Regions from separate parts of the Roseibium sp. RP-7 genome, predicted to be linked through region 1. Evidence: predicted binding sites of a transcription regulator. Region 1 holds the regulator's gene; each other region holds the start of a gene.
What was found. Region 1 encodes PhoB, which activates phosphate uptake and scavenging genes when phosphate is short. Its sites were predicted from a motif close to TGTCATNNANCTGTCAT; they were not measured.
Positions count from the first base shown of each region.

Region 2: the regulator PhoB is predicted to act here: its motif matches at 1,580-1,596, upstream of phnC (phosphonate ABC transporter ATP-binding protein).
Region 3: the regulator PhoB is predicted to act here: its motif matches at 1,422-1,438, upstream of ACVDG9_RS10810 (glycerophosphodiester phosphodiesterase family protein).

Region 1 covers NZ_JBRKQA010000001.1:1,172,598-1,176,310, forward strand. The annotation lists gene pstB (phosphate ABC transporter ATP-binding protein PstB) at 1-560, shown strand, start outside; gene phoU (phosphate signaling complex protein PhoU) at 592-1,287, shown strand; gene phoB (phosphate regulon transcriptional regulator PhoB) at 1,368-2,069, shown strand; gene ACVDG9_RS05360 (GcrA family cell cycle regulator) at 2,397-2,933, opposite strand; gene ACVDG9_RS05365 (aspartate aminotransferase family protein) at 3,375-3,713, shown strand, end outside.
Region 2 covers NZ_JBRKQA010000002.1:51,369-55,081, forward strand. The annotation lists gene phnC (phosphonate ABC transporter ATP-binding protein) at 1-425, opposite strand, end outside; gene ACVDG9_RS14845 (phosphate/phosphite/phosphonate ABC transporter substrate-binding protein) at 488-1,360, opposite strand; gene phnC (phosphonate ABC transporter ATP-binding protein) at 1,659-2,480, shown strand; gene phnD (phosphonate ABC transporter substrate-binding protein) at 2,570-3,481, shown strand; gene phnE (phosphonate ABC transporter, permease protein PhnE) at 3,650-3,713, shown strand, end outside.
Region 3 covers NZ_JBRKQA010000001.1:2,379,379-2,383,091, reverse strand. The annotation lists gene ACVDG9_RS10810 (glycerophosphodiester phosphodiesterase family protein) at 602-1,321, opposite strand; gene ACVDG9_RS10805 (YceI family protein) at 1,745-2,329, shown strand; gene ACVDG9_RS10800 (cytochrome b) at 2,382-2,966, shown strand; gene ACVDG9_RS10795 (YceI family protein) at 2,990-3,547, shown strand; gene ACVDG9_RS10790 (fumarate hydratase) at 3,699-3,713, shown strand, end outside.

The DNA of each region.
Region 1 (3,713 bases):
AGATCGACGGTGAGGACATCTACGATCCCAAGGTCGATCCCGTACAGCTGCGCGCCAAGGTCGGCATGGTTTTCCAGAAGCCGAACCCGTTTCCCAAATCGATCTACGACAACATTGCGTACGGTCCGCGGATCCATGGTCTGGCCCGCAACAAGTCCGAGCTTGATGAAATCGTTGCCTCCAGCCTGCAGAAGGCCGGGCTTTGGGAAGAAGTCAAGAACCGTCTGGACGAGCCGGGCACCGGCATGTCGGGCGGTCAGCAACAGCGTCTGTGCATTGCCCGTGCGATTGCCGTCAGCCCGGAAGTGATCCTGATGGACGAACCGTGCTCGGCGCTCGACCCCATCGCTACCGCGAAGGTGGAAGAGCTGATCGACGAACTGCGGGAAAACTTCACCATCGTGATCGTGACCCACTCGATGCAGCAGGCTGCCCGTGTGTCTCAGCGTACCGCGTTCTTTCACCTGGGTGTTTTGGTGGAGGAAGGTCTGACGGAGGACATCTTTACCAATCCGAAGGACAAGCGTACGCAGGACTATATTACGGGCCGCTTCGGCTAAGCATTTTTTAGGTTTCTGAAGGGGACACAGGATGTCTGAACATACAGTCTCGGCTTACGATGACGAACTGACGGCCATGGCCGGCAAGGTTGCCGAAATGGGTGGTATTGCCGAAAAGGCTTTCGCCGATGCGGTGTCCGCTCTGGTGTCGCAGGATCTGGAGCTTGCCAAGGCGACGATCAAGGGCGATGTCCGTCTGGACAGCCTTTACAACGAACTTGAAGTGAAGCTGATCGAGCTGATCGTCCGCCGCCAGCCGATGGGGCAGGACCTGCGTGAAATCACCGCCGCAACGCGCATTGCCAATGACCTGGAGCGTGTTGGCGATCTTGCCAAGAACGTTGCCAAGCGCGTCATCGCCATCGACAGCGACTTGCAGTCCAAGAAGCTCGCGATCGGTGTGGAGCACATGACGGAACTCGCTCTTTCGCAGCTCAAGCAGGTGCTGGATGCCTACGCCCGCAAGGATGCGGAAGCCGCCCGCCGGGTTCAGGAAGCCGACGCCGAAGTCGACGCGATCTACACGTCGATCTTTCGCGAACTCCTGACCTACATGATGGAAGACCCGCGGGTCATTACCCAGTGCGTCCATCTCTTGTTCTGCGCAAAGAACATCGAGCGCATCGGCGATCACGCGACGAACATCGCCGAGAACGTCTACTACATGGTCACGGGCGAGCGTTTGCCGGAAGACCGGGCAAAGGTCGACGAAACAGGCGCGGTCTGACCCGCCGATAATCGTCGGATTTGCAGAAGATCTTAACGGCCGGCGCTTCGGCGCCGGTTGCGGTAATTGGAGCGAGATGTATGCCGAAGGTGCTCATCGTTGAAGACGAAGAACCGCTCAGCCTTCTATTGAGATACAATTTGGAAGCGGAAGGGTACTCGGTCGAGTCCTGTGTCCGGGGTGACGAGGCGGAAATCCGCCTGCGGGAAAGCCTGCCGGATCTGTTGCTGCTCGACTGGATGCTGCCGGGCCTGTCCGGAATTGAACTGTGCCGCCGCCTGCGGGCGCGCGAGGATACCGAACGCCTGCCGGTCATCATGCTGACGGCACGCGGTGAGGAAGCAGAGCGCATCCGCGGCCTGTCGACCGGTGCCGACGACTACGTGGTCAAGCCCTTCTCGGTACCGGAATTGATGGCCCGCGTGCGCGCCATCCTGCGCCGGGCAAGCCCGGAAGTGGTGTCCAGCATGTTGCGGTCCGGCGATATCGAACTGGATCGCGAAACGCACCGCGTTCGCCGCAACACCAAGGAAATACACCTGGGGCCGACGGAATTCCGCCTGCTGGAATTCCTGATGACATCGCCTGGCCGTGTCTTCTCCCGCGAACAACTGCTGGATGGGGTCTGGGGTCACGATGTCTACGTGGACGAACGCACTGTCGATGTTCACGTCGGTCGCTTGCGCAAGGCTCTGAACAAGGGCAAGGCAAAGGATCCTATCCGTACCGTCCGTGGTGCCGGATACGCCTTCAATGACCAGTTCACCTCTGCCACTGCCTGAGGGCAACTTGCAGAATGGAATTAAGGAGCCCGCTTTCAAGCGGGCTTTTTGTTTCTCAACGGTTATGTGCCTTTCGCGGAGCAAGGTTCTCTTCTGCGACCACCCCATCAGTTGTGTCGGTGTCGGGGCTGATCCTTCGGTCCCTGTCGTGGCGGAGCGGTCAAACAAGGTATGTTTTGATGGAACGGAAACGGCATGGAGCGGTGCCGAGAACAAGCCGTGGGAGGTCACTGTTCGGGGTCGGGCATCTGGTCAATGGAAGGCCCAAACAAAAAAAAGCCCGCCAAATCGGCGGGCTTTCTCATGAATTGGTTAGGTGCGAGGCTATCAGCCTGCCTGAGCCATCGTCTTGCGATCGCGGCGGCGGTCGGCGACCGGCTGATACGCGATCTTGCAGTGATGAGCGCAGTAGGGGACGCCGGCATCGGACTGGCGGCCGCAGAAGTAGAAGTCGTCGGTCGCCGGGTCGCCAATCGGCCATTTGCAGGTCCGCTCGGTCAGCGTCAGGATGGTAGCCCGCTGCGAGATCGGAACGAGCTCTGCAATCGGCTCTACGCGCGGCTTGGCGGCCACCACTGGTGCAGGCGAGATGTCTGCTTTCAGGGCCGTCGCGCCGATCGACTGCGGATGTGAAGTCGTCGGTTTCTTCGGCGCTGCACCCGTTGCAGGAGCTGCGGTGCGCGGCCGGCGCGGCTTGGCGCTTGAAGAGGTGGACTTGGCGCGGCCGGACAGGCCAAGGCGGTGCACCTTGCCGATCACGGCGTTACGGGTAACACCACCCAGTTCGCCTGCGATCTGGCTTGCGCTCAAGCCGTCGCCCCAAAGCTTTTTGAGAAGCTCAACTCGTTCGTTTGTCCAACTCATTGCCGCACCCTTTAGTTTGACCGTCCTGCGGCCATTAACCCCGTGTTAAGCATGCGCAAGCACGCTTAATGCTGGCAGATCTAGTGCCTCTTGGTGATTTGCCTCACGAGATCTCGTGTCTGATTGCTGAGAGGTTACAATAACGTTAATTTGTCAGGCAACCACTCGACCCAAACCAGTTGGGGATGAAACGACTTTTCCCCAATTATGGCGAGGTCATTGAGAATTTTATGAAATCCGCCCTCCGCGGCACATGAAATGTCTTGTGCGCCATTTCCATTGACAGTGCATGGTACCGGCAGTGTATAAGAAAGCCGCTGCGTGCCGCCTCATCGGGGCGGCACGTTGCGTTTTGGCCCTTCGGCATCTTTTTAAGGTGACGGCCCGGCGTCGGGGCGACGCAGGGGACAGCAGGGGCGTTTAAAGGAGACAAACGAGGTTATGTCCGCGACTGCACTATTCGGAAATTACGCAAGATCGAACCTTTCTTTCGATCATGGGGAAGGCGTCTGGCTGGTTACCACCGATGGCCGACGATTCCTCGATTGCGGTTCCGGCATCGCGGTCAACGCACTCGGTCATGCCCATCCGCATCTGGTCAAGGCGTTGCAGGATCAGGCAGCCAAGCTGTGGCATACCTCCAACCTGCACCAGATCCCGGATGGCGAACGGCTGGCGCAGCGCCTGTGCGCGGAAACCTTTGCCGACAAGGTGTTGTTCGTGAATTCCGGCGCGGAAGCGATGGAAGCTGCCATCAAATGCGCGCGCCGTTATCATTAT
Region 2 (3,713 bases), on a different contig from region 1:
AGCCCTACCCTTTCGAGGCACGCCATAGCCCGGTCTCGCAAGGCCGTTTTGGCCAGAAACTGCGACCAGCCGCGCATGCCACCGGTGCGGCCCAGGTTGCCATGGATTACGTTGGTCAACGCCGAAACACGAGGCACCAGGTTGTGCTTTTGAAAGACAAAGCCGACCTCGGCGCGAACCCGCCTGAGCTGGCGCTGTCGCGCAGTCGATATGTCTTCACCGAACAACACAACCGAACCGGCTTCCGGCTCGATCAGACGCAGCGCGCAGCGCAATGCGGTCGATTTTCCAGCACCGTTTGAACCGATCAAGGCAACCGCTTCCTCACGGCCCACGGAGAAGGAAACTTCGCGCAGCACACTCCGGTCCTTGCCGAAAGTCTTGCAAAGGCCTTCGACCTTCAGGTCACACGGCGTCTCCGTCACGGGCTGTCGGGCTGGGACCGCCGGCGCAATTGCGCCGGCGGACTGGAGCAGAGGTTGCGCCATTATTCGCCGATGAACTTGTCGTATTGCGGGAAACCGGCGGTGGTGTACATGGACCGCACCAGGTCATAGGCACCATCTTCGATCGCCACCAGATCCATGCCCGAATACTTGTCGTTTTCCTCGTGCTGCAGGATCGCGGCGATGATCGACTTCTTGTTGTCGAGGATCGCCTGACGCAGTCTCTGCGCTGTCGCAGGATCGACATGGGCTCCGGCCATGATCATGTCGTTCGGCAGATCGCCGGAACGGGCGATTACCCGGAAAAAGCCGTTCGGGACGCTGTCATCCTTGTTGCGAGTGCCAATCCACGAATTGTGATTGATCCCGATGGCGGCAACATCACCCTTCTTCAAGGCTTCATGCGCAATGTTGCGCGAAGTATGCAGCTTCTCGATGTCCTTGACCGGATCGACGCCATAATCGGCCATCAGCTGCATCGGGCACAGCATGTTCGAGGTGGAACCGATATCACCGAAGGCCACCTTCTTGCCCTTGAGATCGGCCGGCCGCGTGAAACCACTGTCGGCTCGTACGACGACGGCACAGAAGTAATCCGGACGGCCAAGACCTATGAGGGGACGGGCTTCGGTCAGTTTGTTGATCACGATGTACTCGGCAGGACCGGTTACGACAAAGTCGACGCGTTTGGCGCGCAAGGCTTCAGCCGCCGCGGTCCGGCTGGTAACCGGGAAAAACTCGAAGGTGTGGTCTGTTGCATTTTCAAGGGCGTTCTTGAACGGCCCCCATTCAACCTGCAGCCGCTCCAGGCCCTCAACATCGGTAACGGCCAGTTTGAACGTGTCGGCCAGGGAAGAAGACAGGGAAACGGCAAGAACGGCAGCCGCGAGTGCGGCGGATTTCAAAAAGCGCATGACAAGAACTCCTCAGACAGCCGAAACAAAGCCGGCAAGGCAACAGGAGCGTAACGACAAGCGCGCCGCGGAACGTGACTGTATTATGTAAATTTTACGAAATTTACATCAGAGAAAGATGGATCTACGAAGCAGAAAATTTCTTTAACTTCGAACTTCCAGACAAAACTTGATCTTATTTGTTTTCCGGCAAATTTTCTCGATGCCCCTGTCGTAAAACTTCATAAAAGTATAATCGTATAGACATCTGTTCTCGGCACATGTCTGCTAGTTCGCTCTCCGTTTTTCGGAGGGCCCGATGCTGGTCATTGAGCAATTATCTAAAGTCTTTGGAGACCTGACCGCGGTGGACAGTGTCTCCCTTGCCATTCCCAAGGGACAGATGGTCGGCGTGATCGGTCGGTCCGGTGCCGGCAAGTCCACGTTCCTGCGCATGATCAACCGGCTGGCCGACCCCAGCCGGGGGACGATCCTCAACGAGGGAAAGAACATCACGGCCCTGAAGGGTCGCGATCTGCGGCTTTGGCGCGCGTCCTGCGCCATGATCTTTCAGCAGTTCAATCTCGTCGAGCGCATGGATGTGCTGACCAATGTCATGGTTGGCCGCATCGCCCACACTGGGTTCCTGCGCTCCATGACGCGATCCTTTACTGACGAAGACCGCGCCCGCGCCATCGAAGCCCTGGACCGGCTGGACCTTGTACCCCAGGCGCTGCAACGCGCGGGAACCCTTTCCGGCGGGCAGCAGCAGCGCGTCGCCATCGCCAAGGCGCTGGTGCAGAACCCGCGCATCATGCTGGCCGACGAACCGATTGCTTCACTTGATCCGGCCAACGCCAGCCGTGTGATGGACGCCTTGCGCGAAATCAACCGGACGGACGGTCTTACGGTGCTGGTCAACCTGCACACGCTCGACACCGCCCGTGCCTACTGCGATCGGATCATCGCAATGAAGGACGGGCGGGTTCAGTTCGACGGCACGCCGGACGCCCTGACCAGTGAAAGGGTTCGGCAAATCTATGGAACCGACGATCTTTCCGATGACATCAACGAAGCAGTCACCTCCACCTCCCTTTCGACAACCACTTCCCGGCCGCCGATGAAGGCTGTCGGGGCCTGACCTTCGCGAAGCGGATCATCCGCTCTCGCTCTTGAAGCGGCCTTTGCCGCGCAAATCGCCGGATCTGCCGGCACCAAAGGAGACTTGAGATGAAGGCCATTTTTGCAGCAGCCGTTTCCGCTGCCGTTCTTGCAGCCTCCCCGGCCCTGGCGGACAGCTGGAAGGACCAGTACAAGACAGTCAAGTTCGGCATTCTTTCCGGTGAAAACGAAAAGGACCGGATTGCCCGTTACACGCCTTTCGAAAAGTACCTGGAGAACGAACTCGGCGTCGATGTCGAAATCTTCACCGCCGGATCCTATGACGGCGTGATCCAGGCCATGGCGGCCGACCAGATCGAATTCGCCTTCTTCGGTTCGTCTTCCTATGCCGCTGCCTACACCGAAATCAACGGCGGTGTCGTTCCACTTGTCTCCCGCCTGCAGAAGGACGGTTCCACCGGTTATTTCTCGGTCGTCGCCGTGCGTTGCGACAGCGGCTACAAGACCCTTGACGACCTGAAGGGCAAGACACTGGCATTTGCCGACCCGGACAGCACGTCCGGTTATGCCGTGCCTTACTTCAACCTCAGCAAACAGGGCTACGAGCCGAAAACCTATTTCGGTGCCATTCCCTTCTCCGGGGCCCATGAAACCGGTGTGCTTGGTGTCTACAACAAGCAGTATGACGCTGCCGCTACCTACATCACCAACGAGGAAGACGGCATTCCACAGCGCATGGTCACCAAGGGCATGATCGAGAAAGACGCGATCTGCACCATCTGGAAGTCACCGGAAATCACTTCCGGTCCGCTGGCTGCCCGCAGCAACCTGCCTAAGGGCCTGATCGATGCCATGCGCACCGCGGTCATGGAAATCCCGGAAAAGGATACGCTGGCATTCATCGAAATGACCGGCGGCGAAGACAGCACCCAGGAAGCGTGGATCGAGGTTGATCACGACCGTTACCAGTGGATCGTCGAAATGCGCGACTGGCTGAAGAAACAGCGCCGCGGCGGCTGACTTTTCAGAGCGAGGGAGGAAACCGGCTGATCCGGGTTTCTCCCGACGACCCGACCATCGTCATCCCGGGCGGCACTTCGCGTCTCCCGGGATGACGCCTGGAAAAACTTGTGGCGCAGAAAGCTGCGGCGTCAGCGCCTCCTGCCCAAAATTATTGGAACTAGAGGCATGACAGCGCTCTCCCCTGCCATTGACCGGTTCGAAATCGATTATGCTGCCACTCGCCGGTCAG
Region 3 (3,713 bases), 1.2 Mb from region 1:
CGCGTTTGCACCATGACCCGGCCGCTGACGCGTTCGACCGACCAGTGCCACGGCGTGCCACCCGTCTCCTCGTCTTGCGACAATGCCTGTTGAGAAAACCAGAAGGCCATAAGGGCAGCCAGCAGAAGCGACGCTGCCAACCGCATCCGGCGTTCCCAGAACTGTCCAACGTCATCAGCTTTTGCTGCCATGCAACTGGCCTGACCTGAGCGATTGACGTTTATTTTGTTGGACATGGGAGCCCTCTCTTGGCCCGGCTTCAGAAGCTCGGCAAGCTATTCCGCCCCCGTTAACAAGACTTGAATTATAATGGGAAACCTTTTTATTTCATTCTTTTAGTAAAAATTGTTCTATCATCTAACGTTTCCAACTTTTTCCCATATTAGATAAAATTTTAATATTAAAACTATTTAAGATTGTATTTTTGGATTACTAGAGAAAAATCACAATCATAGATACCTGCGATCCCTGATCGAAATGGCGTATGAGGCTCAAAATATTTTTTCAATCAATCCAAAACAAATCGGCCAGGAACCCGTAAGTTCCCGGCCACGCCAGTCAATGATTTCCGTCGCAGTGCAAGTTGCATAACGCCGGAGCGTCAGACTGTTGCCAAGAGCTCTTTTTCCACGGACTTGAAAATTTCGACCTGGTCGATGTTCATTTGTTCGACGCCGCAGCGCACGGCTTTCTCGAAAACGGCTCGTTCAGACCCGGCGTAGAACATCTGCGTAATCAATCCGGCCTGCTTTGCCTCGTTTATGAGGTTCTCTTCCAGGTCATCTTCATGGAATTCCAGGATATGTGCACCCTGGGCAACGGCGCGCTCGACCGAACCAACGTGAGCGTAAAGAACCATGCGTCGCAGATCCGGTACCTTTGCACGGGCTTCAGCGCGGATTGCCTGATCGAACGAAAACGTCCAGGCGTCGCTCAGCATGCCGCGGACTGCCAGCATGTCGCGAATTTCCGCGGGATCGCCTTCCTTGATCTCAACATAGGTGCCAATACGGCCCTTGCAGGTATCCAGAAACGCGTCGAGCCTTGGAACTCGCTCGTTCTTGAAGGTCTCCTTGAACCAGTTTCCTGCATCAAGAAGGTCAATTTCGTCGGAAGTCATATCCGAAATTCGGCCACTTCCATTCGTCGTCCGGTCAACAGTTGCATCGTGCATCACGTAGAGGATGCCATCCCTGGACGGCCGAACATCCAACTCGACAACCTCGGCGCCAAGCGCAATTGCTCCCTCGAGCGAGGCAATCGTGTTTTCCGGAGCCTGAAGGCTGGCTCCGCGGTGGCACACAACGACGGCTTGTTTCACGGTTAGGTCTCCTGTGTCTCCAGAGTGATATCCGGAGCTTGGATAGGGCTGGCAAACGGCCACTCTAGAGGGAAGTCGATGAAACAGGTGCCTGAAATTCTTGATGAAATGATGACACTACAACTTCCCTCGCAATTTCATGTGCTTACCGGATGCGACAACCCTTAATTGAATGACTGAACAATTAACTTCACGCTCGGAACTCTATCGCGATTCTCACCCAATACCGCAGGGTCGACTTTCTATCCCCCTGACGCTTGAAAATCTTTCCAAAGCCACACAGTTAACGGTGAAGAAATCAACTGAATTATTGTTCAGCATTTACGAACAGTCAGTCAAATTGCACCGCACAATTTTCTTCCTATGTTCCAGTCTGCAGCGTTCATGAGCGAACGCTTCTGGTAACATCTATGAGGTTTGATCATGATCCGTCTCGCAGCTTCTGCGCTTGCCCTTTCCCTCGTCGCAGGCACCGCCCTTGCCGAACCGGTGGCCTACGACTTCGACAAGTCCCACGCCAACCTGGCTTTCTCCTATAACCACCTTGGCTACTCCACGACCGAAGGCCGTTTCGGCGAATGGGAAGGCACGCTGCTGATCGACAAGGACACGCCTGCCAATTCCTCCATCGAATTCACGATCGACGTCGGCAGCCTCGACACGTTCTGGGCAGAGCGCAACGCGCACTTCCTGAGCGCGGACTTCTTTGACGCTGAAAAATTCCCGAAGGCGACCTTCAAGAGCACCAAGGTCGAAAAGACCGGCGACAACCAGCTGGAAGTGACCGGTGACCTGACCATCAAGGACATCACCAAGCCGGTGACCCTGACCGTTGATGTCACAGCACTTGGTGAGCACCCGATGGCGAAGAAGGAAGCTGCCGGTTTTGCCGTTTCCACAGTTCTGAAGCGTTCCGACTATGGAATGGACATGTATGTTCCCTATGTAGGTGACGACATTACCGTGACCTTCCATTCCGAAGCGCTCAAGTCCGACGCGACCAACTAAGTGAACACCCTCGGAGGCCGGACAGACCGGCCTCCGTTTTCCAGGAGCCGCCATGCTGCGCAACACTTCAACCGGGTATGGAAGAATCGCCATTGCGTTCCATTGGACGATGGCAGTCTTGATCATTGGCATGCTTGGCCTCGGCCTCTACATGCACCAGCTTCCCCCGACCGAACAGGCAACCTTTGAGCTCTATCAGTTGCACAAGTCGATCGGCTTTGTGGTGCTGACGCTTGCCGTGCTCCGTCTTGTCTGGCGCCTTCTCAATCCTTCGCCGAAACTGCCTGACAACATGCACCCGCTGGAAAAGGCCGGGGCGCATCTGGGACATGTCGGCCTGTACGCGCTTTTGTTTGCTTTGCCACTGACCGGCTGGTTCATGGTGTCGGCCTCGCCGTGGGGCATTCCGACCATCCTGTTCAACACCTGGCCAGTGCCGCATCTGCCGGTTCCAGGTGTGCTTGGTTCGCAGGAACAGGCGGAAACCTTCTTCAAGCTGCTGCATGAATATGGGGCCTATTTGCTGATTGCGCTGATTGCCGTTCATGTCGCAGCAGCGCTGAAACACCACTTCATCGCCCGCGACGCCACGTTGAAACGCATGATTTCAACCGCACCCGCCAAGGCCGATAGCTGACAACACGAACTGGAAATCCGCAGATGACATTGAAGCATTTTACATATGCCGTTGCAGTCCTGTCGGCGACGACCTTCACCGCACCGGCGTTTGCCGACACCTGGAAAGTCGATCCGGACAAGAGCAAGCTCGGCTTTGAAGTCAAACAGGGCGGCGGCACGCTGACTGGCGTCTTCGCGTCGTGGGAAGCAGACATCGATTTTGATCCTGCGGCCCCTGAAACCGCCAAGATCAGCGCTGAAATCAAACCCATGAGCGCCACCACCGGCAACGCCCAGTTCGATGGCACCCTGCCTGGCAAGGACTGGTTCAACGCCGGGGACTTCCCGACGGCCGAATTCACGTCCGACGCTGTCGAGCTTGTCGAAGGCAACAGCTACCGGGCACAGGGCACGCTCTCCATCAAGGGAATTTCCCAGCCGGTCGAGATGGATTTCACCCTGGACATCGCGGGCGACACCGCCACAGCTAAGGGGACGGCCATCGTCAACAGGCTCGACTATCAGCTTGGCAGCGGCGTCGGCACCGACACGGTCGGAGATATCGTCACCGTTACCCTGGATCTTACGGCGATCCGCTGACATCGCGTTCGGCAAACAAGACTTCCGGCTCCGACCATTTGATCAGGCTGCGGCACTTGGCGTCCGCAGCCTTTTTGCCGTATGAGAACAGCACTCAACGTTCCAGCGCTTCCCGATGTGACGGGAAGCAGCCAGATCAGGAAAGCCTCCTATGAACGCTCCGCTC